4 regions of the Bradyrhizobium sp. SBR1B genome follow, and region 4 is predicted to be linked to each of the others. Evidence: predicted binding sites of a transcription regulator. Region 4 holds the regulator's gene; each other region holds the start of a gene.
What was found. The regulator LexA, encoded in region 4, represses DNA repair genes until DNA is damaged. The targets are predictions, from matches to a motif close to TGTTCNNNNTGTGTTCNG.
Positions count from the first base shown of each region.

Region 1: GGD61_RS15555 (DNA recombination protein RmuC) is a predicted target of LexA. The motif match lies at 4,999-5,016, and genes of this name have one in related genera.
Region 2: GGD61_RS06030 (ribonuclease T2 family protein) is a predicted target of LexA. The motif match lies at 2,125-2,142, and genes of this name have one in related genera.
Region 3: GGD61_RS30180 (PA0069 family radical SAM protein) is a predicted target of LexA. The motif match lies at 5,973-5,990, and genes of this name have one in related genera.

Region 1 is NZ_JACIHC010000005.1:172,873-180,314, forward strand. Features, by position in the region: gene dapD (2,3,4,5-tetrahydropyridine-2,6-dicarboxylate N-succinyltransferase) at 1-208, shown strand, start outside; gene GGD61_RS15530 (DUF805 domain-containing protein) at 481-1,131, shown strand; gene dapE (succinyl-diaminopimelate desuccinylase) at 1,128-2,294, shown strand; gene truA (tRNA pseudouridine(38-40) synthase TruA) at 2,471-3,208, opposite strand; gene fmt (methionyl-tRNA formyltransferase) at 3,215-4,150, opposite strand; gene def (peptide deformylase) at 4,352-4,876, opposite strand; gene GGD61_RS15555 (DNA recombination protein RmuC) at 5,047-6,243, shown strand; gene GGD61_RS15560 (GIY-YIG nuclease family protein) at 6,332-6,634, shown strand; gene GGD61_RS15565 (AmpG family muropeptide MFS transporter) at 6,721-7,442, shown strand, end outside.
Region 2 is NZ_JACIHC010000002.1:283,061-290,502, forward strand. Features, by position in the region: gene GGD61_RS06010 (ATP-binding protein) at 1-537, shown strand, start outside; gene GGD61_RS06015 (DUF3617 family protein) at 549-1,079, opposite strand; gene GGD61_RS06020 (hypothetical protein) at 1,125-1,424, opposite strand; gene GGD61_RS06025 (hypothetical protein) at 1,609-2,070, shown strand; gene GGD61_RS06030 (ribonuclease T2 family protein) at 2,189-2,881, shown strand; gene GGD61_RS06035 (23S rRNA (adenine(2030)-N(6))-methyltransferase RlmJ) at 3,059-3,919, shown strand; gene GGD61_RS06040 (cold-shock protein) at 4,184-4,399, shown strand; gene GGD61_RS06045 (outer membrane protein) at 4,511-5,134, opposite strand; gene uvrC (excinuclease ABC subunit UvrC) at 5,385-7,439, shown strand.
Region 3 is NZ_JACIHC010000016.1:5,483-12,924, reverse strand. Features, by position in the region: gene GGD61_RS30205 (electron transfer flavoprotein-ubiquinone oxidoreductase) at 1-365, opposite strand, end outside; gene GGD61_RS30200 (uracil-DNA glycosylase family protein) at 614-1,420, shown strand; gene GGD61_RS30195 (glycosyltransferase family 39 protein) at 1,566-3,074, opposite strand; gene GGD61_RS30190 (ribonuclease HII) at 3,362-4,231, opposite strand; gene GGD61_RS30185 (VOC family protein) at 4,305-4,760, opposite strand; gene GGD61_RS30180 (PA0069 family radical SAM protein) at 4,785-5,951, opposite strand; gene GGD61_RS30175 (phosphoketolase) at 6,162-7,442, shown strand, end outside.
Region 4 is NZ_JACIHC010000004.1:15,625-23,066, reverse strand. Features, by position in the region: gene GGD61_RS11830 (alpha-hydroxy acid oxidase) at 1-925, shown strand, start outside; gene GGD61_RS11825 (HAD family phosphatase) at 934-1,563, shown strand; gene GGD61_RS11820 (hypothetical protein) at 1,733-1,939, shown strand; gene glp (gephyrin-like molybdotransferase Glp) at 2,168-3,379, shown strand; gene lexA (transcriptional repressor LexA) at 3,555-4,256, shown strand; gene GGD61_RS11805 (hypothetical protein) at 4,789-5,223, shown strand; gene GGD61_RS11800 (GAF domain-containing protein) at 5,442-6,383, shown strand; gene GGD61_RS11795 (ComEC/Rec2 family competence protein) at 6,393-7,442, opposite strand, start outside.

The DNA.
Region 1 (7,442 bases), on a different contig from region 4:
CGCCTCGACCAAGATCGTGGACCGCGAGACCGGCGAGGTCTTCATCGGCGAAGTGCCCGAATATTCGGTGGTGGTGCCCGGCGCGCTGCCCGGCAAGCCGATGAAGAACGGCCAGATTGGCCCGAGCACCGCATGCGCCGTCATCGTCAAGCGCGTCGACGAGCGCACGCGCTCCAAGACCAGCATCAACGAGCTGCTGCGGGATTGAGTTAGAGCGACGATCCCAGACCCATCCCCGTCACCCTGAGGTGGCCGCTCCTTCAGCGGCCCTCGAAGGGCGACGGCCCGGCTGGCGGCGACATCGCGGGCCGTTCATCCTTCGAGGCTCACCATGGGACGCGTCGCGTCCCATGCTTCGCACCTCCAGCGACAACGGCTTCGCCGTTGCGCGGGGATGACGGGTCTTAGAGCCCTATCGAACCCACCCTTCTTCCATCGCGACCAATCTTCGGGCGGCTCCTCCCGCCCGGAGCCGTTCGCATGGACTGGACCTGGTATCTGTTCCGCTTCGACGGTCGCATCAACCGCGCCCTGCTGTGGCAGGCGCTGCTGATCGTCGCGCTGCTGGCGGGCTTGCTCGGCGTGATCGGTCAGGTGATCCACCTCCTCAATGCCGACGGATCGTTGAAGCTATCCATCAAGCTCGATTTCGACTTCGGGCTCGACGACCTCTTCAAGCTGGTCGATCCCCGGACCTATCGGTCGCTGGCCTCCTTTGACCGCACGGATCTGATCCTGAAGTCGTCCGGCCTTTCGCTGTTCTTATGGATTTTCCTGGCGACGGCCATCAAGCGGCTGCACGATCGCGACAGGAGCGGCTGGTGGATCGTTCTGTTCTTCTTCGTGCCCGGGCTGTTCAGCCAGTTCTCGGACCTGCTGCCCGACGCCAGTTGGGTGCTTCCCTTCAGCCTCGCCGCGTCCGCTCTGTGGCTGTGGGGAATCATCGAGCTGTTCATCGTGCCCGGCACTGCGGGCCACAACCGGTTCGGCCCCGATCCGCTCGCCGACTTCGACGATGGCTCCGCATCCGCCGCTCCCCCTGCGAAAAGCTGGGACCAGAGCCGCGAGATCGAAATTGTCCCGCCCCGCGCTAGCCCACCCGGCGGCATGCATGTTAAGCGGGGCGCATGACCGATGCTCTGTCCATTGCCCGCGATCTGATCCGCTGCCCCTCGGTAACCCCTGAAGATGCCGGTGCGCTCGGGGTGCTCGAAAAAGCCCTCACCGCCGCCGGCTTCACTTGCCACCGCGTGACCTTCAGCGAGGAAGGCACTGCCGACGTCGACAATCTCTATGCGCGGATCGGCACTGAAGGCCCGCACATCACCTTTGCCGGCCACACCGACGTGGTACCAGCAGGTGACGAGAGCGCCTGGAGCGTCGGCGCGTTCTCCGGTGAGGTAAGGGACGGCGTCCTGCACGGCCGCGGCGCGGTCGACATGAAGGGCGGTATCGCCTGCTCGGTGGCCGCGGTGCTGGAGCATCTCGCCGCCAACGGCGGCCAGCCGCGCAGCGACGGAAAGGGCTCGATCTCGTTCCTGATTACGGGCGACGAGGAAGACGTCTCCATCAACGGCACCATCAAGCTGTTGAAATGGACGGCCGAGCGCGGCGAAAAATTCGACCATTGCGTGCTGGGCGAGCCCTCCAATGTCGAGACGCTCGGCGACACCATCAAGGTCGGCCGCCGCGGCTCGCAATCCGGCACGCTGTATGTGGATGGCGTGCAGGGCCATGTCGCCTATCCGCACCGCGCCTCCAATCCGGTGCCTGACATCGCCAGGCTGATCGTGGCGATCTCCGGCGAGCCGCTCGACCATGGCAGCGCACAATTCCAGGCCTCCAATCTCGAGTTCACCTCGGTCGACGTCGGGAACAAAGCTAACAACGTCATCCCCGGCGAGGCTCGCGCCAAGTTCAATATCCGCTACAACGACAACCACACCCAGGCCTCTTTGCGCGAGCTGGTCGAGACGCGGCTGACAAAGGCCTGCGGCAACCGCATCAAGGCCCGCATTGTCTGGGAGCCCTCGAACTCCAACGTGTTCGTCACCAAGCCCGGCCCGTTCACCGATCTCGCGGTGTCCGCGATCGAGGAGGTGACGGGGCGGAAGCCCGAGCTGTCGACGTCAGGCGGCACGTCGGACGCGCGCTTCATCTCGAGCTATTGCCCGGTGATCGAGTTCGGGCTGGTCGGCCAGACCATGCATCAGGTCGATGAGCGGGTGCCGGTTAAGGATCTGGAGAAGCTGACGCAGGTCTATCGCGGGATTTTGACGCGGTATTTTGCTTAATACTCCGCTGTCATCGCCCGGCCAGTGCGCAATTGCGCACTAGGACCGGGCGATCCAGTATTCCAGAGACGATAGTGATCGAACCGAAAGGCCGCGGCGTACTGGATGCCCCGGTCAAGCCGGGGCATGACAGCGAGGGTGTGGAGAGAGCGCGCAGCCTTTGCGCTCTCACACCTCTAATAATCCACCTTCATCAGATACAGCCCATCCGGCGGGGCGACGATGCCGCAGGCGGCGCGGTTGCGCGCCTCCAGCGCTGCGGAGAGATCGTCAGCGGTCCAGCGGCCCTCGCCGACCCAGACCAGCGAGCCCACCATCGAGCGCACCTGGCTGTGCAGGAACGAGCGCGCCGAGGTGACAATGGTGATGTCGCGGCCGTCACGCAGCACGTCGAGCTGGTCGAGCGTCTTCTCCGGCGACTTGGCCTGGCACTCGGTGTCGCGGAACGTGGTGAAATCGTGCTTGCCGAGCAGGCGCTGTGCCGCCGCATGCATCGCATCGGCATCGAGCCGGCGCGGCACGCGCCACGCGTGGCCGATGTCGAGCGCGAGATTGGCGCGGGTGTTGACGATGCGGTAGCGGTAGTGGCGCTTCACCGCCGAGAAGCGCGCTTCGAAGGTGTCAGGCACGATCTCCGCCTCCAGCACCGCGATCGGATGCGGGCGCAGATGCGCGTTGAGCCCGTCGCGAAACCGGCCCGGCGGAAACTGCTTGTCGATGTCGACATGCGCGACCTGGCCGCGCGCGTGCACGCCGGCATCGGTGCGGCCGGCGCCATGCACGCGCAAATCCGCGCCGGTCATCGCCTTCACGGCCGCCTCCAGCGCGCCCTGCACCGAGGGCAGCGTGTCCTGCACCTGCCAGCCGAAAAACGGCGCGCCGTCATATTCGATGGTGAGCTTGTAGCGGGGCATCGCTGATTAGTTGAACCTCGCTCCCGCCTTCAACGGCACGCCGCGCAGGAAGTCCGCGGCCTGCATCCGGCCCTTGCCCTCGCGCTGGAGCTCGATGATGCGGATGGCGCCCTCGCCGCAGGCGATGGTGAGCTTGTCATCGAGCACTTCGCCCGGCGCGCCCGACCCCTTTACCAATTCACACCGCAGGATCTTGACGCGCGCATTCTCGCTGACGCCGCCAAGCTCGGCCCATGCGCCGGGAAACGGCGACAGGCCGTGGATGTGGCGCAGCACGGCGCGCGCCGGCCCCGTCCAGTCGATTCGCGCCTCGGCCTTGTCGATCTTGGCGGCGTAGGTGACGCCGTCCTCGCTCTGCTTCTTGAGCTGGAGCCCATCGCGGGCGAGTGCGGCCATCGCGCGCACCATGAGATCGGCGCCGAGGCGGGAGAGACGATCGTGTAAATCGAGTGCAGTCATGTTGTCGGTGATGGCGAGGCGCTCGGCCATGGCGACATCGCCGGTGTCGAGGCCGACATCCATCCTCATCACCATCACGCCGCTCTCGGCATCATCAGCCATGATCGCACGGTTGATCGGCGCTGCGCCGCGCCAGCGCGGCAGCAGCGAGGCGTGCAGATTGTAGCAGCCGAGTTTTGGCGCATCGAGGATCGCCTGCGGCAGGATCATGCCGTAGGCGACGACCACGGCGGCATCGGCATCGAACGCGCTGAACTCGTCGAGCGCTTCCTGGGTCTTCAGCGTCTTCGGCGTCAGCACGGGAATGCCGAGCTTTCGCGCGGCCTCCTCGACCGGCGTCGGCTGCAATTGCAGCCCGCGCCGCCCGCCGGGCTTCGGCGCGCGGGTATAGACGGCGACGATCTCATGGCCGTGCGCGACCAGCTCGAGCAGCGTCGGCACGGAGAAATCGGGCGTGCCCATGAAGATCAGGCGGAGGGGCATGACAAGGACTCGATGCGTTCCCTCCCCCTTGTGGGGGAGGGCTAGGGAGAGGGGTGCCACACGACGCGCTCTTTCGGCACGAGCGTTCGCGGCACGCACTCGATTCAGATGACGGATAGACTTCCGCCTGGGCTACCCCTCTCCCCCGCCCTCCCCCACAAGGGGGGAGGGAGCGCAGGGGAATGCGGGCAGCACCAAAACTCACTCCGCGCGCTTGGCGGCTTTCTCGAACTTCTTCATGACGCGGTCGCGCTTGAGCTTCGACAGATAGTCGACGAACAGGACGCCGTTGAGGTGGTCGATCTCGTGCTGGATGCAGGTGGCATAGAGGCCTTCTGCGTCCTCCTCGTGCACCTTGCCGTCGAGATCGGTGAAGCGGACGCGCACCTTCGCAGGGCGCTCGACCTCCTCGTAGTATTCGGGGATCGAGAGGCAGCCTTCCTCGTAGACCGAGAGTTCCTCGGACGAGGCGATGATCTCGGGGTTGATGAAGACGCGCGGAAGCGGCGTGGTCTCGCCGTTCTCGTCGCGCTTGGCGAGGTCCATGGTGATCAGCCGCAGCGGCTGCGCGATCTGGATCGCGGCGAGGCCAATGCCGGGCGCGTCGTACATGGTCTCGAACATGTCGTCGGCAAGCTTGCGGATCTCCGAGGTGACCTTCTCGATCGGCTTGGAGACCAGACGCAGCTGCCTGTCGGGCAGGATGATGATTTCTCTGAGGGCCATGGCCGCGATTTAAGCCCCGCGCCGGGTGCGGTCAATGCGGCCGGGAACCCCGTTAACTCTCCGCTAACCATAAAACTTCGCTTTTCATTAACCATGAAAATTAGGGGACCATTAACCGTCAACGTTCCCTCTTCGTTCGCGGGAGCCAGCGAATCGGCTAGAAGGGCGGCATGAATGAGATCATTTTCATGTTGGGCGACTGGCCGGTGCGCACGATCGATGCGCTGATCGGCTTCGGCGCCCTCGTCCTCATCCTCCTGGTGGTCATCGCCGTCGTGATCGCCCGCTCGGGCCGACGCGGCGCGGAACTCGCGATGGCGCATGCGATCCGGGCCGACGAGCTCGAGGAGCGCCTCAGCGAGGTGCTGCGCGCCCAGAGCGAATCCTCAGGGCGGGTCGACGCCATGACCCAGGCGCTGGCGGGACGCCAGGCCGAGATGGCGCGCGCGGTCAACGAGCGGCTGGATTCGGTGACCCATCGCGTCGGCCAGTCGATGGAACATTCGACCCGCAACACCATGGAGAGCCTGCGCGCACTGCACGAGCGGCTCGGCATCATCGACAGCGCCCACAAGAACCTCACCGATCTCACCACCCAGGTCACGACCCTGCGCGACGTGCTCGCCAACAAGCAGTCGCGCGGCGCCTTCGGCCAGGCGCGGATGGAGGCGATCGTCCAGGACGGTCTTCCAAAGGGCGCCTACGAGTTCCAGTTCACGCTCTCGACGGGAAAGCGGCCGGACTGCGTCGTGTTCCTGCCCGACCAGCGCCCGCTCTGCATCGACGCGAAATTTCCGCTGGAGGCGATGACGGCGCTGCACGACGCCCGCACCGACGAGGAGCGGCGCGTCGCCACGCAGCGGCTGCGCGGCGACGTGATGAAGCATGTCAGCGACATCGCGGAAAAATATCTCGTCACCGGCGAGACCCAGGAGATGGCGCTGATGTTCGTGCCGTCGGAATCGGTCTACGCCGAGATCCATGACGGTTTCGACGACGTGATCCAGAAGGCCTATCGCGCCCGCGTCGTGCTGGTGTCGCCCTCGCTCTTGATGCTCGCGATCCAGGTGATGCAGCAGATCATGAAGGACGCGCGCATGCGCGATGCCGCCGACCAGATTCAGACTGAAGTGATCAAGCTCGGCGACGATCTGGGCCGTCTTCGCGACCGCGTGGTCAAATTGCAGAAACACTTTTCCGATGCGAACGAGGACGTCCGCCAGATCCTGATCTCCGCCGACAAGATCGAGAAGCGTGCCGGAAGGATTGAGGAGCTCGATTTCAGCAAGAGCGATGCGGAAGGGCCGCGGCTGGTGGCGACGGGCGCAAGTGAGCTGTTCCCGCGGAAGCTCCAGGCGGGGGAGTGATTCTCTTCTGAGATCAGGTACGCTGCCGGCCCAATTTCACTGTCGTCGCCCGGCTTGACCGGGCGACCCAGTATCCCAGAGACGGCAGATGAGCCCTCGCTGCTACTACGTGTACATTCTCGCCAGCAAGATTGGCGGAACACTCTACATTGGCATCACCAACGACCTCATCCGCCGGGTCGCACAACACAAGCTGAAGCTCATCGAGAGCTTCACGAAAGACTACGGCGTCGTGAGGCTGGTCTACTTCGAGCAGTTCGATGACCCCGAGAATGCGATCAAGCGGGAAAAGCGCCTGAAGAAGTGGAAGCGTGATTGGAAGATCGCGCTGATCGAGAAGGACAATCCGGACTGGAACGATCTCTATCCGGAGATTGCAGGTCCTCCATAACTCCGGCCTCTGGAATACTGGGTCGCCCGGTCGAGCCGGGCGACGACACCTCACTTGTGGCCCCCAGAATCTGCTAACACCGTCCCATGACCGCTCCCGACGCGACCTCCCCCGCCGCGACCTCCGCTCCCGCCGCCTCCTGGCGCGACAGCCTTGCCGTTTACCTGCAGCCGCGGGTGCTGATCGTGCTGTTTCTCGGCTTCTCCTCCGGCCTGCCGCTGGCGTTGTCGGGCTCGACGCTGCTGGTGTGGATGCGCGAGGCTGGGGTTGACCTGAAGACGATCGGGCTGTTCGCGCTGGTCGGCACGCCCTACACGCTGAAATTCTTGTGGGCGCCGCTGGTGGATGCGCTGCACGTGCCGCTGTTCACCCGGGCGTTCGGGCGGCGGCGCGGCTGGCTGGTGTTTTCGCAACTACTGCTGATCGTCGCGATCCTGCTGCTGGCGATGACCGACCCGGCCAGCTCGCCGTTCTACGTCGCGCTGGGCGCGCTGCTGGTGGCGACGACGTCGTCGACGCAGGACATCGTGGTCGACGCCTTCCGCGTCGAGAGCCTGCCGGAGAGCGAGCAGGCCGCCGGCATGGCGGCTTACGTTGCGGCCTACCGCATCGGAATGCTGGTCTCGACCGCGGGCGCGCTGTTCATCGTCTCGGGCTTCGAAGGCACCGGCATAGCCCGCACGTCTGCCTGGATGTGGGGCTATGTGGTGATGGCCGCGATGGTGCTGATCGGCACGATCACCGCGTTGGCCGCGACCGAGCCGGCGCAATCCGCACAGGCGGAAGCTGCGACACAAACCGAGACCGC
Region 2 (7,442 bases), on a different contig from region 4:
ATCGGCGACAGCCCCGAGCTCGAGGGCATGCGCAAGGACGTCGACGAAATGTCGATGATGCTGGAAGATTACCTCGCCTTCGCCCGCGGCGATTCCGGTGAGCAGTCGCAGCCGACCGACATGGCGCAGGCGCTCGAGGAGCTGCGCAGCGATGCCGAGCGCCACGGCCATACCGCGACCGTCGCCTTCCATGGCCTGCCCGTGGTGACGGTGAAGCCGGCCTCGTTCAAGCGCTGCCTCGCCAATCTCGTCACCAACGCGGCGCGCTACGGCAAGGCCATCGCCATCACCGGCCAGCGCGATCACCGTTATTTGACCGTGACGATCGACGACGACGGACCTGGCATACCCGCGCATTTGCGCGAAGAGGTGTTCAAGCCGTTCCTGCGGCTGGACAACGCCCGCAACCAGGATGAAGGCGGCACCGGCCTCGGCCTTGCCATCGCCCGCGACATCGCCCGCTCGCATGGCGGCGACATTACGCTTGGCGACAGCCCGATGGGGGGACTAAGGGCGAGCGTCAGGATACCGGTGTAGCCGCCGTAGCCCTACTTCGGCAGCAGCGCCTTCAGCTTGTCCATGTCGCGCACGTTCATCTTGAAGCCGCCGGGCATCACGATGTCGCCGGGCTTCTGGTCCGGCTTGCAGGACCCGAGCCATTTGGCTTGCAGCGTCATGGTGGTATCGCGCCCCGCAGCGCCGGCGACACCGCCTTGTGCGTGCGAGGAGGTCTTCACCGTATAGGCCGAGTTGAAATCGCCGGTGATCTCGGCATGCGAGGTCGTGCTGACGCCGGCGACGCTGCATTCGGAATCGCTGACATAGCCGGTCGCGGTCTTCTTGATCTCCTGCTTGGCGCAGATCTGCTTGGCCATCGGGGAGACGTTGTTGCTCATCTCCTTGTCGACGGTCTCGTCGGTGCAGTGCTGCATGGTCATCTCGGGCACGGGCGAGCCTGATGTGACCAGCTTCATCTCCCAAAGACCGGCCTTGCGCACCGGCAGGTCGTCGGCAAAGGCACCGCCTGCCGAAACCACGAGGCAAAGGGCCGAGCCGAGCAAAGCGAGTTTGCGCGTCATGTGAAAAGGCTCCCGGCTGAGAGAGTGCGGCGTTACGACAACGCCTCAATAGAGCGTGCGGATCGGCTGGTCGGCGGCGCCATAAGGCACCCAGCGGCAGGAGAACGAGATGTAACCGCCCTCATAGGCCTGCACCGCCAGGAATTTCACGACCTTGCCGTAGCGCGCGCAGTGATCTACCGCCGCCTGGCGCGCATCGACCTGGGTGGCCATTGAATAGGCGATGATGCCGCCGGTGTCATTGCCCTTGAACGGCGGCACATAGTCAGCGCGCGCCGACTGGCTCGCCATCATACCCGAGACAACCAGGCTGGCGAGAAGACCCGCGGCCGCAATGATTCGCATTCCCGTCACTCCAATTGGCTGGCGGGCAGTTTACGGTGCCGGGAGGGAAGTGGAAAGAACCCAAGCCTGCCAACCACGAAGTTGTGGTCAACTCCTGGCGAAGTGTTGCCGCGCTGCACTTGACCTCCCCCGGCCTTCGCGGCACCGTCCAACCTTCGCAAGACCTTAGCTGTCCGGATTGACCATGCGCGTTTCCTTCCTGAAATTGCTCCGCTATGCCGCCGTGCTCGGCCTCATGTTCGGAGCGATGTCGCTCGGTGAGGCCAGGGCCGCCAATCCGCTGGAGCTGAACTTCTGGCTGAGCGGCCCGCGCTATGACGGCGCCGTCGCCGATTGCGACCGGGCGCTGCCGACCATCGCCACCCAGTTCTGGGAAAAGGAAAGCACGTTCTGGAATTCCTCGTTGAGGATCACCAGCTTCGCCGCCGTTCGCGAGACCGCATTCCGGCCCTGGCAGTCCGACAATATTCCCCGCCGCTATTGCACCGGCGAGGCCATGCTCAATGACGGCAAGGTGCGCAAGGTGCACTTCTCGATCATCGAGGATGGCGGCTTCGCAGGCTATGGCAACGGCGTCGAGTGGTGCGTGGTCGGGCTCGACCGCAACTGGGCCTACAATCCGGCCTGCCGCGCCGCCAAGCCCTGATTGGGAAGCCCTGATTGGTCGCTCGAGGCGCCGAACGGCGGCCGCCCCGAATTTTGTTCTTGAAATGTTCCTATCGCCTGCTAGGCTTCCTTGCACAGTCTAGTTGAGGGGCGTCGCCATGTTTCATTCCAGATTGCATCCGTTCTCCCGTCTCGTGATCTCCCTGACCCTTGCCGCCGGACTGGCCTTGTTGGCCGGTGGCGCGAACGCCCAGGACAAGCGGCAGAACGCGCCCGGCGAATTCGACTTCTATGTGCTGTCGCTGTCGTGGTCGCCCTCGTTCTGCGAGGAGGCCGCCGAGCGTGGCGGCCGCTCGCAGATCCAGTGCAGCGGTCGGCCCTACGCTTTCGTGGTGCATGGGCTGTGGCCACAATATGAGAACGGCTTCCCGGAATATTGCCAGCGGCCCGCACCGCGGCTGAACCGCAGCATCGTCTCCTCGATGCTTGATCTGATGCCGGCGCCGGGCCTGATCTTCAACGAATGGGACAAGCACGGCACCTGCTCGGGCCTCGAGGGCCGCAGCTATTTCGAGACGATCCGCAAGGCGCGCGCTGCGATCAAGATCCCGGCCGAATATCTCGATTTGTCGCAGGCCAAGACCGTGGCACCGGCGGAAGTCGAGGAAGCCTTCATCAAGGCCAATCCGGGGCTGAGCAATGCCGCCGTCTCGGTCACCTGCAACCGGACGCGGCTGTCCGAGGTCCGTATCTGCCTCAGCAAGGACCTGCAATTCCGCGCTTGCGACGAGATCGAACGCCGCACCTGCCGCCGCGATCAGGTGACGATGCCGCCGATCAGGGGCGGATAGGATTTGTTCGCCGTCATTCCGGGGGCGCGCGCGGAGCGCGAACGATGATGCGCATTTGCGCATCTGAGAATCCATCCAGCAGCATGCGCCGTGGCGAAATGGATTCCGCGCTCGGTGCCATGCACCGCCCGAAATGACAGCAGTTACTTTCGGCGCGTGATGTCGTAACTCTTCGCCATGAATTACCGCCACGCCTTCCACGCCGGCAACTTCGCCGATGTCATCAAGCACATCGTGCTGGCGCGCATCATCACCTATCTGCAGGACAAGCCGGGGGCGTTCCGCGTCATCGACACCCATGCCGGCGCCGGCCTCTACGATCTCGACAGCGACGAGGCGCGCCGGGGCGGCGAATGGCTGACCGGCATCGCGCGGCTGATGCAGGCGCGCCTCTCGAACGAGACCCTCGCGCTGGTACAACCCTATCTCGATATCGTCCGCGCCTTCAATCCCAAGGGTGAGCTCAAGGCCTATCCAGGCTCGCCCTTGATTGCGCGCGGCCTGCTCCGGCCGCAAGATCGGCTCATCGCATGCGAGCTCGAGCCGAAGGCGCGAAAAGCGCTGATCGACGTGCTGCGCCGCGACGAACAGGCCCGCGTGGTCGACCTCGACGGCTGGATGGCGCTGCCGGCTTTCGTGCCGCCGAAGGAGCGGCGCGGCCTCGTGCTGATCGATCCGCCCTTCGAGGCCAAGGACGAGTTCGAGCGGCTGGGCGAAGCCTTCTCCACCGCCTTCGCGAAATGGCCAACCGGCATCTATGTCATTTGGTATCCGGCCAAGATTCGGCGCGCCACCGACACACTGGTTCAAACGGTGGCGCGGCTCGCATCTGCAGCAAAACCGCCGGGAAATTGTCTGCGCCTCGAATTCAGCGTCGCGCCTCAGCTCGATGGCGGAGCTCTCGCCTCCACCGGGCTCCTGATCGTCAATCCGCCCTACACGCTGCAGGGCGAGCTCAAGACGATCCTGCCCGAGCTGGAAATGCCGCTCGGCCAAGGTGGTGCTGCCAGATTCCGATTGGAGGTGCCCAAGCCTTAAAGCCAGCCCGTAACACTCCGGCATTCTTGGGAAAAATATGCAGGAGCGGTAGTCAATCTGCAGAGAACCGTATTATGCTGTTTCCGTGACTGGCTTTACGTTCCGCTTCCGCGAATGGTTGCGGCGGAGTGAAGGCCTAAGAAAGATCCGGCCGGACCGTTGAAGTCCGCCCAAGGATGGCCAGCTCCCGGGCTCCGTAGTGCCCCGTCATGTCGTGACGTGAGTCTGCGTCGCGGCGGAGGAGCAATGAGGGGGAGTTTCCCGATGGCCATGACGGGAACGGTCAAGTTTTTCAACGGCGAACGCGGCTACGGTTTCATCAAGCCTGACGACGGCGGCCGCGACGTCTTCGTACATATTACTGCTGTGGAGCGGGCCGGACTGAAGGACCTTGCGGAAGGACAGCGTATTACTTTCGAAGTCGAACCCGACAAGAAGGGGAAGGGACCGAAGGCGGTCAATCTGGTCATCCTCTCCTAGCGGGCCTGACGCACAACATTCGGCGCAATACTTGGCGCAAAAATACTTGGCAAAAAAATCCCGGCCGCGAGCGGCCGGGAGGTTGTGGTCCGGTATTTTTTTCTTCAGCTATCAGAAGCGATAGTTCACGCCTGCGCGCACAACGCTGGCGCTATAGCCGTTTGACACCCCTGTAATTGCGAACTGTGTCGTTGACAGATCGATGTAGAGATATTCCAGCTTGGCGCTCCAGTTCGGGGCCAGACCGACTTCCGCACCGGCGCCGATGGTCCAGCCGGCGGTGGTGTGCGATTCCGTCCAGCCGAAGGTCTGCGCACGCAGCTCGCCGAAGGCGAGGCCGGCGGTGCCATAGAACAGCACGTTGCTGAAGGCATAGCCGGCGCGGCCGCGCAGGGTGCCGAACCACGGATTGGAGAATTTCCACGGCGCGAAGGTGTCGTCGGCACCCGCGGCCTGGATGTCGCCCTCGACGCCGAACACAAAGGGGCCATTCTGGAAGTTGTAGCCGGCCTGCACGCCGCCGACGAAGCCCGACGGCTTCGAGGGGTTGTTGTCCACCGAGCCCCATTCATAGCCGATGTTGCCGCCGAGATACGGGCCTGCCCAGCTATATGCGTTGAGCGGCTGGTTGACGGTATAGGGTGCGCGCTGACCGTAAGTCATGTCGGCGGCCTCCGCCGAAGCTGTCCAGCCGGCGGCAACCAACGCGGCTGCGCCCACAACGAGCCTCTTCATCACTTAACTCCAACGCAACTGCCGTCACCGGTGCGGCCCCCGCGCCGCCGCGCGAGGCAAAACGCATGGTTACGGAACCACCACTTTTTCGCGTAAGATTTATCGAGAGTTTTAAGTTAAAGGGCTGTTAAGCTGGGTTACCGCGCTGTTAACAGGCTTAAGCAAGCGTTACCGGGAACTGCGCCGCCATCCTGTGCGTGCCGCACGGCCGGAACTTCAAATCGGCACCCCCAGCGCCTAAATTCGCTCCATGGTTCACGATTCCACCGACAATCCGGAAGACCGCGCGCGCAAACCCGTGCGTGGCGCCGTGCCGGACGTCCCAGCCGAAACGCCTCCGGACCTCGATCCCGCCACCAGCGGCGGCGATGACGAGGACGATGCGCGGCTGCCCGATATCCTGGAAGAGAGCGGCGCCGTCGGCGAAGGACCGCTGGCGACTGGCCATGAGGCGATCGAACGCGCGGTCCGGCTCGCCCCGACCTCGCCCGGCGTCTATCGCATGCTCAATGCGAATGCCGACGTGCTCTATGTCGGCAAGGCCAAGAACGTCAAAAAGCGCCTTTCCAACTATGCGCGCCAGAATGCACCGCAGCCGGCCCGCATCCTGCGCATGATCGCGGCCACGGTGACCGTGGAGATCGTCTCGACCAACACCGAGACCGAGGCGCTGCTGCTGGAAGCCAACCTCATCAAGCAGCTGCGGCCGCGCTTCAACGTGCAGCTGCGCGACGACAAATCGTTTCCCTACATCCTGATCACCGGCGACCATTGGGCGCCGCAGATCCTGAAACATCGCGGCGCGCAGAGCCGGCCGGGGCGCTATTTCGGGCCCTTCGCCTCCGCCGGCGCAGTCAACCGCACCATCACGGCGCTGCAGCGCGCCTTCCTGATCCGCTCCTGCACCGATTCCTTCTTCGAGAGCCGCAGCCGGCCCTGCCTGCTCTACCAGATCCGCCGCTGCGCCGGCCCCTGCACCCGAGAGATCGACTTCGGCGGCTATACCACCCTGGTGCGCGAGGCGAGTGACTTCCTGTCCGGCAAGAGCCATGCGGTGAAGCAGGAGCTTGCAGGCGAGATGGAGAAGGCGTCCGGTGAGCTCGAGTTCGAGCGCGCCGCGCTCTACCGCGACCGCCTCGCCGCGCTGTCGGCGATCCAGTCGCAGCAGGGCATCAATCCGCGCACGGTGGAGGAGGCCGACGTGTTCGCCATCCATCAGGAGGGCGGCTTCTCCTGCGTCGAGGTGTTCTTCTTCCGCACCGGCCAGAACTGGGGCAACCGGGCCTATTTTCCGCGCGCGGAGAAGACGTACACCCCGGAAGAGGTGCTCGGCTCCTTCCTCGCCCAGTTCTACGACGACAAGCCGCCGCCGAGGAACATCCTGCTCTCGCACGAGATCGAGGAAAGCGAGCTGCTCGCCAATGCGCTGTCGATCAAGGCCGGCCACAAGGTCGAGGTCACCGCGCCCAAGCGCGGCGAGAAAAAGGAACTCGTCGCCCACGCGTTGACCAATGCGCGCGAAGCCCTCGGCCGCAAGCTCGCGGACACCGCCACGCAAAGCCGCCTGCTCGATGCCATCGCCACGACGCTGAGCCTGCCCCATTCGCCCAAGCGCATCGAGGTCTACGACAACAGCCACATCCAGGGCACCAATGCGGTCGGCGCCATGATCGTCGCCGGCCCCGACGGTTTCGTGAAGAACCAGTACCGCAAGTTCAACATCAAGTCGGAAGGGATCACGCCGGGCGACGACTTCGCCATGATGCGCGAGGTGCTGGAGCGGCGCTTCAAGCGCCTGATCAACCCGCCCGAGGAGGGTGCGACCAAAGCCAAGGACGACGACTTCCCGCAATGGCCTGATCTCGTCATCATCGACGGCGGCCGCGGCCAGCTCAACGCCGTTCGCGAGATCTTCGCCAATCTCGGCCTGACCCAGGTGTCGCTGATGTCGGTCGCCAAGGGGCCGGACCGGGATGCCGGACGCGAGACCCTGTTCATGCCCGAGCGCGAGGCGATCAAGCTGGAGCCGCGCGATCCCGTGCTCTATTTCATCCAGCGGCTGCGCGACGAGGCCCACCGCTTCGTCATCGGCTCCCACCGCAAGCTGCGCAAGAAGGACATCCGCGAGGCCGGTTTGCAGGAGATTCCGGGCATCGGCCCGTCACGCAAACGTGCCTTGCTGCATCATTTCGGAACCCTGAAGGAGATCGAACGGGCCTCGATCGCCGATCTCGGCAAGGTTCCGGGGGTCAGTGCCGAGAGTGCGCGCAGGATTTTCGAGTATTTCCATCCCCAGCCGGGATGAATT
Region 3 (7,442 bases), on a different contig from region 4:
ACATTGCCGAGCGAGCCGATGTAGCAGTGATGATTGTCCATCAGCGGCGGCATCATGAAGTTCGGCAGCTTGATCGCGCCGCCGCCCGTCATCCAGTAGAAGCGGTCGTCCTTCACCTGCGTTTTCAGCGGGCAGTCGGCATCATCGCGCCAGTCCGGGATCAGCTTGTCGAGCCCTGCGGGGTCGATCACGGCGCCGGAGAGAATGTGCGCGCCGACCTCGGAGCCCTTCTCCACCACGACGACGTTGAGATCGGCCTTGAGCTGCTTCAGCCGGATCGCGGCCGACAGGCCCGAGGGGCCGGCGCCGACGATGACGACGTCGAATTCCATGGATTCGCGCGGGGGAAGTTCTTCGGTGCTCATCTGATCTCAGCCCTTGAGACGGTCCTTGGTCATTTGCGCCCTCTTGTTTCCGATTTTTCCGGGTAGGACAACCTCGGAAATGCGTTTCGCCGGGGTGCAAGGGGGGGTGCAAGGCGCCCTAAACGGGACCTCCCCGGTTCTGGTAGGCCAGAACCGGCGAGGTCCCATCTTTTTTGACGCGTTTTCTTCACGCGAACCGGGTGGCCACTTCGCTCGAAAACGCTATGCTATAATAGTCAGACTTTCCCATGATACCCGAACCCGCACCCACCGTCCGCGAGCTTCTCGCCTTCTATCTGGAGGCCGGTGTCGATTGCGCGCTCGCGGAGGAACCGATCGACCGCCTGGCGGAATTGGATGCGCCGCCGCCGGCCCCGCGCGTGGCGCCTCCGGTCGAGGCACCTCGTCCTGTCGCCGCCCCCGCGGCCATGCGCGGCGAGGCCACACCGGCGCCGGACATCGCAATTGCCTCCGCACGCGAGGCCGCGCGCACTGCGCCGACGCTGGAAGCGCTGCGCGAGCTGATGCAGAGCTTCGAGGGCTGCGCGCTGAAACACACTGCGACGCGGCTGGTATTTGCCGACGGCAATCCGCAGGCGCGTATCATGTTCGTCGGCGAGGCGCCGGGCCGCGACGAGGACATCGAGGGGCTGCCCTTCGTCGGGCGCAGCGGCAAGCTGCTCGATCTCATGATCGGCGCGATCGGGCTCAACCGCAGCACGGCCTACATCGCCAACGTGATTCCGTGGCGGCCGCCCGGCAACCGCACGCCGACGCCGCAGGAGACGCAGATCTGCCTGCCCTTCATCCAGCGCCAGATCGAGCTCGTGAATCCCGACGTGCTGGTGACGCTTGGCAATCCCTCGACGCAGACGCTGCTCGGAACGCGCGAAGGCATCATGCGCACCCGCGGGCGCTGGTTCGAGTACGACGCCGGCGGGCGCACCATCCGCGCGCTGCCGACGTTCCATCCGGCCTATCTGCTCCGCTCGCCGTCCTACAAGCGGCTGGCCTGGCAGGATCTGCGCGCGATCGCCAAGGTGCTGGCGGGCTAGTGAGCTCTCGTGTCCCGGACGCGGTGCGGCACGCAGCTCTCGTAGGATGGGCAAAACGAAGCGTGCCCACCACCTTTATCGTGGGCACGGCGCGTTGCGCCTTTGCCCACCCTACGATTTCAGCGTCCGTAACAACGCGCGCGGCTCACGTCCCCTTCGGCCGCACGATGGCCCAGCCGACGCGCAGGAGCTGCTGACGACCGGTCACCAGCCATTCGAAGGCGCGCGGCACCTCCGGGACGATGCCGGGAAAGCGCTTGAGGATGTCCGGCGGTGGCGTGCCGGCGGTATCGGAGGCACGCCAGACCACGACGCCGCCGGTCTCGCTGAATTTGGCCTGATTGAGCCACGGCGTGCGCGCAGGGTCGGCGTCGATGAAGAGATGCGGCCGGCCGGAATGCAGCGTGATCAGGCTCGCAAGCTGGGTCTCGCCGGCCACCGCACGCAGGCGATGGTTGGTGCGGCGGGCAAAGCTCTCGTCGAAGAAGTCCGAGATCGCGCGCGCCGGCATCGAGGTCGCGATCTCGTTCGTGCCGGTCCAGGGCAGCAGCAGGACGGCGAGCACGACGCCGACGGCCGGCGCCACGACGGCGGCGGCCCAGACCGTCCGCAGCATCCGCGCACGGCGCATCGCGATGAGATCGCCGGCTGCGACCACCACGGCAAGCCCGGACACAACCAGCACGACGCCGGCGCCGCCGACGACGGACTCGAGCCCGAGCAGGCCGGAGATCAGCACCGCGCCCAGCGCAGGCGCCAGCGCGAAGAAATAGACGAAGTTGCGCCCCAGCGGCTCGACCGGCGGCCTAAAGATGATCGGCGGCTCCTCGCCCTTGCCGGCGAACAGGCCGGCGTTGAGGAAGGTCAGCGCCGGGATCGCAGCGGCCCCGAGCACGAGGCCGCCGAACAGCCAGGCCGCATGCAGGGCGCGGGCATTCAGTTCCGCAACTTGCGGCAGGGCCGGCATCACGAGAGTCTCGGCACGCATCAGCCAGACCGCATAGGGCAGCGCCAGCACCGCGACGACAACAAGCGCGAACAGCGGATCGAGCGCGCGCAGCGTCCGGCGGCCGCCAGCGGTCGAGACCGCGAAGACGACGAGCAGCAGCAACAGGAAGATCGCCGCGGGCGTCGTCAGCAGCAGGAGACCGGCCTCGATCGACCAGGCGAACCAGGCATTGCCGCGGCGCTGGCCGATGATCTGCCAGGAGTGCAGCAGCAGCAGCGCCCAGAGCGGCCGGGCCAGGACAAGCGGGCCGAAGTCGAGCGCCGACGAGGAGAAGGCGAGCACCGTCATGGTCAAGAGCACCGCGAGCACCGCCTGCTGCGAGCCGACCACGGCGCGGGAGAGGTGATAGAGCGCAATGAACGTCGCGATCTCGCAGAGCTCGGCCAGCACATAGACGCCGAACATGTGGCCGCCGGCGGCGCGATAGGCGATGTCGGCGAGCCAGACCGGCAAGGGCGGACCGAGATCGGTGCCGACCTGGTATTCACGTCCGAAAGCCAGGAGCGTCGCGAGGCTGCCGGGCGGGCTGCGGTAGAACACCAGCGCCACGAACAGCCACATCGCGGCCTGCAGCAGCACGGCGATCCAGACGATCAGCCGCGGCCGGGCGCGAATGAGCTCGATGACCAGGGAGGTAAACCGCATGCAACGTCCGAAAGATGCAGCCAACCCGTCCAGCCGGCCCTATTCGCTCACAAACACTTTGATAAGGGGCGTCACGCGTCGTGGCAACGACGGTGTGCTCCCTCTCCCCGTTCTTACGGGGCGCGACGAGCTTCGCTCGCGCTGGGAGGGTCAGGGTGAGGGGGCTGCGTCGGTAATCACTGTGACAGATGGACTCGCGGAGGCTGCCCCTCACCCGCATCCCATCTCGGATGGAAGCGGCCTCTCCCCGCAGGCGGGAGAGGCGAAGAGGGCAGCGGAGAGAGCCGTTAGAGACCCGCCGACGCGTCGATCTCGACGCTGGCTTCCACCGGCACCTCGACCTCGGTCACCGTAAACAGATCCTGCACCGGCTCGACGGTCCACGGCATGTGCTTGGCACGCGCCGCCGCAACCGGGGCGAAGAAGCGGCGGTGATGGACCGAGGGGCCGAGACGGTCGAGCGCGTCGAGGTGCTCGGGGACGGCGTAGCCCTTGTGCTGCTCGAAGCCGTAGCCTGGGCAGTCCTGCGCCAGCGCGCACATCAGGCGGTCGCGCGTCACCTTGGCGATGATGGAGGCCGCCGCGATCGACAGCACGATGCCATCGCCGCCGATCACGGCTTCGCAATCGCAAGGAGTGTCGAGCCGGTCGCGGCCGTCGACGAAGACGTGCCTCGGCGCCTCCGGCAGTGCCACCACGGCGCGCTTCAGCGCCCACAATGAGGCGCGCAATATGTTGTCGCGGTCGATTCGCGAGGGCGAGGCGACGGCGACCGAGACCTGGGCGGTGGCGCAGATCTTGTCGAACAGTTTTTCGCGTTCCTCGGCGGTCAGGCGCTTGGAATCATCAATGCCGCGCGGAATCCGGTCGGGGTCGAGAATCACGGCCGCGGCTACCACGGGGCCGGCGAGCGGCCCGCGGCCGGCTTCGTCGCAGCCGGCGACCGGCCAGACGCCGCGCTTGATCAGCGCGCGCTCGCGCCGGAAGCTCGGCGGTGCGACCGCGATGATGCCTTTCTTGCCTGCGGGAACGGTCGTTGTTTTGGTCGCAGGCGCTTTGCCGGCCTTGGCGGGCGCTGCCTTCTTCGCTGCGTCCTTCTTTGGCGCGTCTTTGGCCGGTGTCGTGGCGGATGTCTTGGCGGACTTGTCCCGAATCATGGCGGGGATCGTGCGCAAGCGGCCCGGCCGGCGCAACCGGGAACCCCGCGCAATTCCCGTTATTCAGGCCGCCCTATTCAGCCAGATGCACCCGCCGGTCCTCGCCGACCTCGATGCCGGGCGCGACCACGACCTCCCAGGGATGGCCGTCGGGATCGGCAAAATAACCGGAATAGCCGCCATAATCGGTCTCGTGCGCGGCCTTCAGCAGCTTTGCCCCCTTGCCGAGAGCAAAGGCCAGCACCGCATCGACCTCCTCTCGGGTCCGACAGTTCCAGGCGATCGTGATGCCGCGGAAGGTCGCTGGCCTCGGCTGGTCCGGCAACGTCGCGTCGGCCGAGAGCTGATCCCAGGGATACAGCGCGAGCACCGGGCCACCGGTATCGTAGAAAGCGACGGCCTCGCCGGTCGCCTTTAGCCGGCGCGCAAAACCGAGCGCGTCGTAAAAAGCGATGCTGGCACGGATATCGCTGACGCCAAGCGTGATGACAGTGAGCCGCGGCACCGGCGGGTGAAGTTCCTTGACCATGCGACGCCTCTTCCACTTCCCCGATCAGAACAGGCTGAGCTGATCGCCGTTCCGCTTCGGCCGCGCGAAGTGATCGGTCGTCAGCTTGGAGCGCCGTTTGTTGAGGCCGAGCCTGTCGCAGGCGATCTCGAAGCGGCGGCCGATGGTCCAGGCCATTGGTCCGGTGCCCTTCATCCGTTCGCCCCATTTCGCATCGTAGTCGCGGCCGCCGCGCATGTCGCGGATCAGCGTGAAAACGTGGCGATAGCGGTCGGGATAGTTCGCCATTAGCCATTCGCGGAAGAGATCGCGCACCTCCAGCGGCAGCCGCAGCAGCACATAGGAGGCTTCCTTGACGCCGGCATGGGCGGCAGCATCGAGGATGCGCTCGATCTCGGAATCGTTCAGCGCGGGGATTACAGGCGCAACCATCACCGTGGTGGGAATGCCGGCGTCCGAGAGCTGCTTCAGCGCCTCCAGCCGCTTCGGCGGCGTCGAGGCGCGCGGCTCCATGGTGCGCGCGAGCTTCGGATCGAGCGAGGTGACGGAGATCGCGACCTTGGCGAGGTTGCGCTTGGCCATCCGCGCGAGGATATCGATGTCGCGCACCACCAGCGCCGACTTGGTGACGATGCCGACGGGATGGCCGGCACCCTCGAGAACCTCGAGGATGCCGCGCATGATTTTGCGCTCGCGCTCGATCGGCTGATAGGGATCGGTGTTGGTGCCGATCGCGATCATCCGGGGCTCATAGCCGGTCGCGGCGAGCTCTTTCTCCAGCAGCGCCGGCGCCTCGGGCTTGACGAACAGCTTTGACTCGAAGTCGAGCCCGGGCGACAGGCCGAGATAGGCATGGGTCGGCCGCGCGAAGCAGTAGACGCAGCCATGCTCGCAGCCGCGATAGGGATTGATCGAGCGGTCGAAGCCGATATCGGGGGAATCGTTGCGGGTGATCACCTTGCGCGAGGTGTCGACCCCCACACTGGTCTTGAACGGCGGCAGCTCTTCCAGGCTCTGCCAGCCGTCGTCGAAGGCGACGCGCGCCTCGGCCTCATAGCGGCCGCTGGCATTCGACTGTGCGCCCCGCCCCCGCCTGCGTGCGCGGTCGATGGCGACGCCAAGCTCTGGAAAGTCAGAGTCCACACCCGCCGGCTCGGAGGGCGCCTTGACCGGCGGGTGTTTGAGAGCATGAGAGGATGCTGCTGGACTCATGAAGCCAAGATAGCACGACAACGGAACAAATCAAGAACACAAACAAAAAATGGGAAAACAACCCCATGCAAAGTAGCCGCTCAAATTTCGGGCGCGGTCCTTTGACCTCACGCAACACACCCGTCGCAACGATTTCGTTTGATGCCGGCCAGGGATCAATCGTCGCGGAACAATGTTGGTGACGATCGCCGGGTGAAGGTCAGCAGGAACATGACAAATCAACAACAATCGGCCGCGGCAAGCAGCAACCTCGACCTCCTCGATCGCTACTGGCGCGCCGCGAACTACCTCTCCGTCGGGCAAATCTACCTGCTCGACAATCCGCTGCTGCGCGAGCCCTTGCGGGCCGAGCACATCAAGCCGCGTCTGCTCGGCCATTGGGGCACGACGCCCGGCCTGAACTTCATCTACGCCCATCTCAACCGCGTCATCCGCGCGCTGGATGTCAGCGTGCTCTATGTCTGCGGTCCCGGCCATGGCGGGCCGGGCATGGTCGCCAACACCTATCTGGAAGGCAGCTACAGCGAGATCTATCCCGACATCGCGCGCGACACGGACGGATTGCGCAAGCTGTTCAGGCAGTTCTCCTTTCCCGGCGGCATTCCGAGCCACGCGGCGCCGGAAACGCCGGGCTCGATCCACGAGGGCGGCGAGCTCGGCTACGCGCTGGTGCACGCCTACGGTGCGGCGCTGGACAATCCCGACTTGATCGTGGCTTGCGTGGTCGGTGACGGCGAAGCGGAAACCGGCCCGCTCGCGGCCTCCTGGCACTCCAACAAGTTCCTGAACCCCGCGCATGACGGCGCGGTGCTGCCGATCCTGCATCTGAACGGCTACAAGATCGCCAACCCGACCGTGCTCGGGCGGATGCGGGACAGCGAGATCCGCGACCTGTTCCGCGGGTTCGGCCACGAGCCGCTGTTCGTCGCGGGCGACGATCCCAAATTGATGCATCAGGCCATGGCGGATGCGCTCGACGTTGCGCTCGCCAGCATCCGCTCGATCCAGCAGCACGCCCGCGACGGCCGCAAGGCAGTCGAGCGGCCGCGCTGGCCGATGATCGTGCTGCGCAGCCCGAAAGGCTGGACCGGCCCGAAAGAGGTCGACGGCAAGAAGGTCGAGGGCTTTTGGCGCGCGCATCAGGTGCCGGTGGCGGGCTGTCGCGAGAACCCGGCGCACCTCAAAGTGCTCGAAAACTGGATGCGCAGCTACGAGCCGGAAAAGCTGTTCGACCAGAGCGGGGCGCTCATTCCAGAACTTCAGGCGCTCGCGCCCGAAGGCATTCGCCGCATGGGCGCCAATCCGCATGCCAATGGCGGCCTGCTCAAGAAGGAGCTGAAGCTGCCGGACTTCCGCAGCTTCGCAATCGAGGTGCCGCAACCCGGCGGCGTCGCAGCCGAAGCGACGCGCGAGCTCGGCAAATTCCTGCGCGATGTCATCCGCCTCAACGCGAAGGAGCGCAATTTCCGCATCATGGGCCCGGACGAAACC
Region 4 (7,442 bases):
GCTGCGCGACGTCCGCAAGGTCGACGGCTCGGTTCAGCAGTTCGGCCGCAGGATGCGCCTGCCGGTGGTGCTCGCCCCCGTCGGTGCGCTCGAGATCTTCGATCCGGATGGCGCGGCGAGCGTCGCGCGCGCTGCCGGCACCTTCGGTGCAGCGCACATGCTGAGCTCGGTGTCCGAGCCCGGCCTGGAGCAGACCGCCGAAGCCGCACCCGATGCGCTGCGGCTCTATCAGCTCTATGTCCGCGGCGACGACGCCTTTGTCGCCGATGTCGTCAGCCGGGCCGAGAAGAGCGCCTATGCCGCCTTCTGCCTGACCGTCGATACCGCCCATTACAGCCGTCGTGAGCGTGACATCGCCAAGCGCTACGTTCGCGAAAGCCGCCTGCGTGCCACCGGCGGCGATTTCCAGAAGGGCCTTGAGTGGCGGACCGTGAAGATGATCAAGGACAAGTTCAGGATTCCGCTGATCCTGAAGGGCATCGCCACCGCCGAGGACGCCCTGATCGCGGTCGATCATGGCGTCGAATGGATCTACGTCTCCAACCATGGCGGCCGCCAGCTCGACCACGGCCGCGGCGCCATGCATGTGCTGCCCGAGATCGTCGAGGCCGTGAAGGGCCGCGCCAAGATCATGGTCGATGGCGGTGTCTGTCGCGGCACCGACATCGTCAAGGCGATCGCGGCGGGCGCGGACATGGTCGGGATCGGCCGGCTGCAATGCTGGGCGCTGGCGGCGGCTGGCGAGGCCGGCGTCGCGCGGATGCTGGAGCTGCTGGAGGACGAAGTGCTGCGCTGCCTCGGCCTTTTGGGCGCCACGTCATTTGCCGAGGTCGACAAATCCTGCCTGCATCCGGCGACCGCCACCAACGCGCCGAGCGTCTTCAGCGCATTCCCGCTATTCGACCACGATCCCTATCGATACTGAGTGAAAGGATGCAAGTGAACTCGCTTTCTCCCGGCAGCGCGGATGCGCTGCTGTTCGATCTCGGGCGCGTGGTGCTCGACATCGACTTCTCCAAGGCGATCGCCTGCTGGGCGGGACATGCCGGCTGCCAGCCCGAGGCCATCGTCGCGCGCTATGTGCGTGACGAGGCTTACCGGCTGCACGAGGTCGGCAGGATCAGCGACGAGGACTATTTCGCCTCGCTGCGTGCTTCGCTCGGCATCGGCATTTCGGACGCCCAGTTCCTGGAAGGCTGGAACGCGATCTTCGCCGGCGAGATGCCTGACATCGCCGAGCTGCTGCCGCGCGCGGCGAAGCAGATGCCGCTCTACGCCTTCTCCAACACCAACCGGCCGCATGTCGACTATTTCTCGAAGGAATACTGCGAACTGCTCGGCCATTTCCGCGCGCTATATCTGTCGTCCAGCATCGGCCTGCGCAAACCGGATGCGGAAGCCTTCGACCATGTCGTCGCCGCCATCGGCGTGCCCGCAAGACGTATCGTTTTCTTCGACGATCTCGCCGAGAATGTTGAAGGCGCGCGGTCGCGCGGGCTGACAGCGGTGCATGTGACGTCGCCGCGCGACGTCGGGAACGCCTTGAAGGCATTGGGCATCTGACGATCTCCGCGCAGCGGGAGACGCCAACGTCGCCCAAGTCTTCCGGAACCAATTTTGCCCAAAATGAGGAACCAGAGCGCTTTGTGCATTTTTGTACGGAGTTCCGGGAACGGAATGGCCCCTTACGGACTCTTGAGTCCGTTGGGACTTCTACACCGGACTTATGCACGTGCTGGGCAAAACCTATCTCACCAAGCAAGCCTCTCTCCTGCTTGAATTCGCAAGAACCACCTCGGATTCTGACCTTTCCGCCAAGCTGATCAGCAAGGCCGCCGACCTGAAATCCCAGGCCGATCCGCTGCCCGACAAGGATCAAGGGCCGAAGGCTCCCGACGTCGCGCTGGACGCCGGGCCGGACCGGCCGAGCGGGAGTTGAGCGATGCTGGCTGTGGCGCTCGTCATTCTCGTCCTCGCCATGGCCACCCTCCTGCCGATCGGTCTCGTTCTCTGGATCATGCCACGCCAAGCCTGAGCCTGCCTTCCATTCTGGGCCGGAAGCGGCAGGATAAATCCTGCCCGCTCCGCCATTTTGCCTCTGCCCCCGCGCTCGGCTAGAAGACTGTCGGAACATTTCATCCGAACGTGCCGAGCAGGAGTTTCGCCCGTGGCCTTGATGCCGGTTTCCGACGCCCTTGCTGCGGTGCTGGCGGGTGCAGAGCCGCTGCCCCCAGAGATGGTTTCACTCGACGAAGCCTACCATCGCGTGCTCGCGCAGGACGTCGCTGCGCGGCGCACCCAGCCGCCCCAGGCGATGTCGGCGATGGACGGCTATGCCGTGCGTGCAGCCGACGCGGCAACAATCGATTCCAGGCTGACCATGATCGGTGAGGTCGCAGCGGGCCGTCCGTTCACGGGAAAGGTCGGCGCCGGCGAAGCCGTGCGAATCTTCACCGGCGGCGTCGTTCCGGACGGCGCGGATGCGGTCGTGATCCAGGAGGACACGATCGCCGAAGGCAAGCACATAACGATCAAGGAAGCCGCGATCGTGGGTCGGCACATCCGCCCCGCCGGCGTCGATTTCCGCGAGGGCGACGTTCTCCTGCGCAAGGGAACCCGTCTGACGGAGCGCGATCTCGCCCTCGCCGCCGGAATGAACCACCCGCAGCTCGCCGTTTGCCGCCGTCCGAAGGTCGCGATTCTCGCCACCGGCGACGAACTGGTGATGCCGGGCTCAACGCCCGGGCACGGCCAGATCGTCTATTCCAACGGCTATGCCCTGCACGCGCTCGCCCGCAGCGAAGGCGCCGAGACCATCGACCTCGGTGTCGCCGCCGATACGCTGGAGGCCACCACCGCCGGCGTCCGCCGCGCGCGCGAAAGCGGCGCCGACATCCTGGTCACGACCGGAGGCGCATCGGTCGGCGACCACGATCTGGTCCAGCAGGCGCTCAAGGACGAAGGCATCGCGATGGCGTTCTGGAAGATCGCGATGCGGCCCGGCAAGCCGATGATGCACGGACGGTTAGGGGCAATGGGCGTCATCGGCCTGCCCGGCAATCCCGTGTCGTCCTACGTCTGCGCCTTCCTGTTCATGTTGCCGCTGATTCGCGCGCTGTCAGGCCGTTCGGTGATTCATCATCATCGCGAGCGCGTCGTGCTGGGCCGCGATCTCGGCGCCAACGACCAGCGCGAGGATTATCTGCGCGCGCGCCTGGAAATGCGCGACGACGGCACGCTCGTTGCCCTTCCCGTCAGCCATCAGGACTCCTCTCTGCTTGCGAATCTTGCTGCAGCACAGGTACTTCTCGTGCGCGCACCGTTTGCGCCGAAGGCCGAGGCCGACAGCCCCTGCGAGGTGCTGCGGCTCCCCGTCTGAACTGCGCCGCCACACGCATTCCGTGAGTTTCGTTCTGTTCACGGTAAATTAAGCAGTTGCGGAACACATATCGAACATATAGTGTCCGTTCATGATTTGTTTCGAGATGTAGCGGCTTATCGCTGAACTCATCGTCTCGGAATCGAACGACATCAACCGGGGGACTTTGTTCGAGATGTTAACGCGCAAACAATACGAGCTTCTGCGGTTCATCAGCGAGCGCTTGAAGGAAAGCGGCGTGCCGCCGTCCTTCGACGAGATGAAGGATGCGCTCGACCTACGCTCGAAGTCAGGTATCCACCGCCTGATCACCGCGCTCGAGGAGCGCGGCTTCATCCGCCGCCTGCCCAACCGCGCCCGGGCCATCGAAGTGATCAAGCTGCCGGAGCTCCAGGCTGCCGCCGGCAACCGACGCGGCTTCACGCCAAGCGTCATCGAGGGCAATCTCGGCAAGCTACGCGCGAGCTCCAGCCCGTCCGCGGACGAGGGCGAGCGACCCGTTGCGGTGCCCGTGATGGGCCGCATCGCGGCCGGTACTCCGATCGAGGCTTTGCAGACCCGCAGCCACACGATCAGCGTGCCGCCCGACATGCTCGGCTCCGGCGAGCATTACGCGCTCGAAGTGCGCGGTGATTCCATGGTCGAGGCCGGCATCCTCGACGGCGACATGGCGCTGATCCAGCGCAACGAGAGCGCCGATACCGGCGACATCGTGGTGGCACTGATCGACGACGAGGAAGCCACGCTCAAGCGCTTCCGCCGCCGCGGCGCCTCGATCGCGCTGGAGCCCGCCAATGCCGCTTATGAGGTGCGCATCCTGCCGCCGAACCGCGTGAAGATTCAGGGCAAGCTGATCGGGCTTTACCGCAAGTACTGATACCGGAAGTACTCGATACCGAAGTCTTTAGCGCCTCGCGCGCGCCTTCGATCGGCCTCGCCGATCAGAGATTGGAGCGGATAACGGTCCGCTCCGGCTGGATAGTCTTTCTGGTATCGCACAGATTGTCCGGCCCCTCCTCCTTGCGCGACATCCTCGGCAGGCCGCGCGACGCAACATCGCTTCGCGGCCTTTCGAGTTCGAGGGGGACGGCCCAAATGCGCAGCTCGTTTGAGTGCAACCGCAGCAACGCTGATCGCAACATCAGCATCGCAAGCCGTTGCTGCGCAAGCGCATCACTCCGCCGGTCGTTGACAGGCGCGGTTGTCGAGACGCGGCTGCCAAATGCACGGAAGCCGACTTTGTTCCTAACAAATTCGGAAAAGATGGAAAAGATAATGTGATCGGGGCTCGCGGATCCCAGCCGCAGATTTGCCTACAACCGAGCAGACCGTCACGTGCTTCCACTCTGGTAGGGGCCTGCGCCTCCGAAAGAGGTGCGGGTCGCTATCTCTGCATTGAGGAGCACCCGATGTGTGACTACAGCCTGCATGCCGTCGCGACGCGCCCCGCAGAAGTCGGCGAGACGATCGTTACGACAACATTCCGCGGCACCTCGACGCGCGGCTTCGCCTCCGAAGCCGATCTCTCCGTCGCGGTCTGCCTGCTGCCGGGGACGGAGCTCGCCTTCGCCGACGACGTCCGTTACGACAACCGCTGGATCTGGACGCGCACCGTCAACTCCCGCGTCGGCAAGTTCGGCAAGATCGATCCGCACATTCCCGATCGCCATCATGACGCGATCGAATTCCCGGACGGCAAATCCGTGCTGGTGACGCAACTGGTCGAAGGCCAGCGCGCAACCGTGCTGCAACTGCCGGTGACCCAGCCGATCGGCGAGCGCGAGCACAAGCCGCAGATCATCGCCGACAGTCGCCCGACGGTCACACGACTGCCGATCGGCTGACGCCCTCCGCCCGATAGGCCGAGGGCAAGGATTGAAATGCCGTCGCCGGCCGAGGCCGGCGAGCCCGGTGGGTTTTTGTTTCATGAAATTCGATCGGCGAGCGCCGCCGCCTCGCCTCGTCGCCGCACGAAGTTTGAGCCGTGCTGCCTGAATTTTGAACGTCCGCTCCGCAGCCAAATGACCGATGCTGTCGTGGTTTGAGGCGGCGGACACGCTCGATGAAAACCTTCATTCGCGTCGTTGAACTCTGGGTGCCTGACCGGACGCGCATGCGGCTGGAATTCGGCGGCGGCCTCTACGATGAAGGGCTGTCCGCGTTCAAGGCCGTCAGCGAAGAGCTGCACTTCGGATATGACGAGGGGCTTCCAGGCAAGGCCTGGGCCTGCGGCCATCCCGTCATCCTCACGAAATTCGCCAACTCCTATTTCAAGCGAACCGATCAGGCCGTCGCGGCCGGCCTCACCTGCGGCGTGGCGGTGCCGCTGTTTGCAGGCGAATTCCTGCAAGCCGTGATGGTGCTGTTCTGCGGCGACGACGAGGCGCATGTCGGCGCGATCGAGCTCTGGCACAACGATCCTGATCTCTCCCACGAGATGGGCCTCGTCGACGGCTATTACGGCGCGGCGGACATGTTCGAATTCAACTCCCGCCACACCAGGTTTCCTCGCGGCTTCGGCCTGCTCGGACGCACCTGGAAGGCGGGCCTGCCGCTGATCATCAAGGACCTGCACGACGCCAAGAGCTTCCTGCGCTGGGAGGACGCCGCCAAGGTCGGGATCAATCTGGGGGTCGGCGTACCCTACCGAACCGGCACCGACCAGACCTGGGTTTTGACATTCGTCTCGGCGCAGGCAACGCCGATTGCGCGACGCTTCGAGATCTGGGTCCCGAACGAGGCCCGTTCGGCACTGGTCTTTCGCGCCGGCGATTGCAGCGCGCAGACCGACCTTGCCGCACGCTATGCGGACAAATCCATCGCCCGAGGCGAAGGCAGCATCGGCGGCGCCTGGGCCACCGGCATGCCCGCGCTCAACGACGATCTCACCCATGACGGCTCGATCGCCGGGTCCGAGGCCTGCGCAGCCGGGCTGAACCGGATGGTGGCCCTGCCAGTCATCGGCAACGCAAGGCTCGAGGCCGTGCTGGCCTGGTATCTGTAATCGATCGCGTCAATCGTCGGCCTGCAAGTCGGTCTCCGATGGCGTTGCGTCGCGGCTGCGGGGAGCCGCCTTCGGCACAAGGCTGCCGTCGAAATCACCTTCGCCGACACCAGCCGGTGACCACGGGCGGTTCGTGCCGCTCGCCCTCACCGCCTGAACCGAAAAGCCGTCGCCGCGCTGCGTCAATGCCAGCGCGCCCTGGCGAGCGAGGCGCTGCCGATCCACCACCATCGCGGCACAATCCGGCGGCGCGGGCCGCGACGTCACCACCAGCGCGGCGCGGCTGCAATCCTCCGCCAACGCGTCGATGCGCGAGGCCAGCGCGACCAGCCGTCCGTCGGCGAGCGGTGTCACGCAGCCGGACTCGTCGCACGATATGCCGCTCGCCAGCGCGCTACTGCCGGCATCGCGCGGATCGGCGTCGGCAGACAACCACTCCTTCAGCAGGAAATTGTCCTTGCCTGCCCTGATCAGATGCAAACGCCCGTCCGCGCCCCGCACCGCGACGCTCGCGCCGTCCCCGGCGATCAGGATATCGGGCTGCCGCACCGAAAGCCCCCAGCCGATGGAAACCAGCAGCACCACGGCACCGCCCCAGCGCAGGGGCGTGCGCAACAGGCCCATCACGATGACCCCCAGGCTCGCTGCGATCAGCGGCGCGATGCCGAAGGCCGGGATGCGGCCGACCGCGCCCGGCAGTGCCGCCACCCAGCGCGAGACCGCGACCATCCAGTCGATCCCGATCCCCATCAGCCACCAGAACACGCCGTCGAGCCCGAACGGCGCTGCGAGCAGGCCCAACAGCCCCGCCGGCATTACCAGCGCAGAGACCACCGGCATCGCGCCGAGGTTGGCGAGCACGCCGTAGGGCGTGACGCGGTGGAAGTGGAAGGCGGCGTAGGGCGTGGTCGCAAGCCCTGCGATCAGCGAGGCCAGGAACAGCATCGCGATCTCGCGGCCGCCCCACAGCGCGATCCGCGCTGTCGCCGAATGATCGGGGGACGCAAACAGGTTCGGCATGCCGATCTGCACCAGCGCAACAAGTCCGAGCGTCGCGGC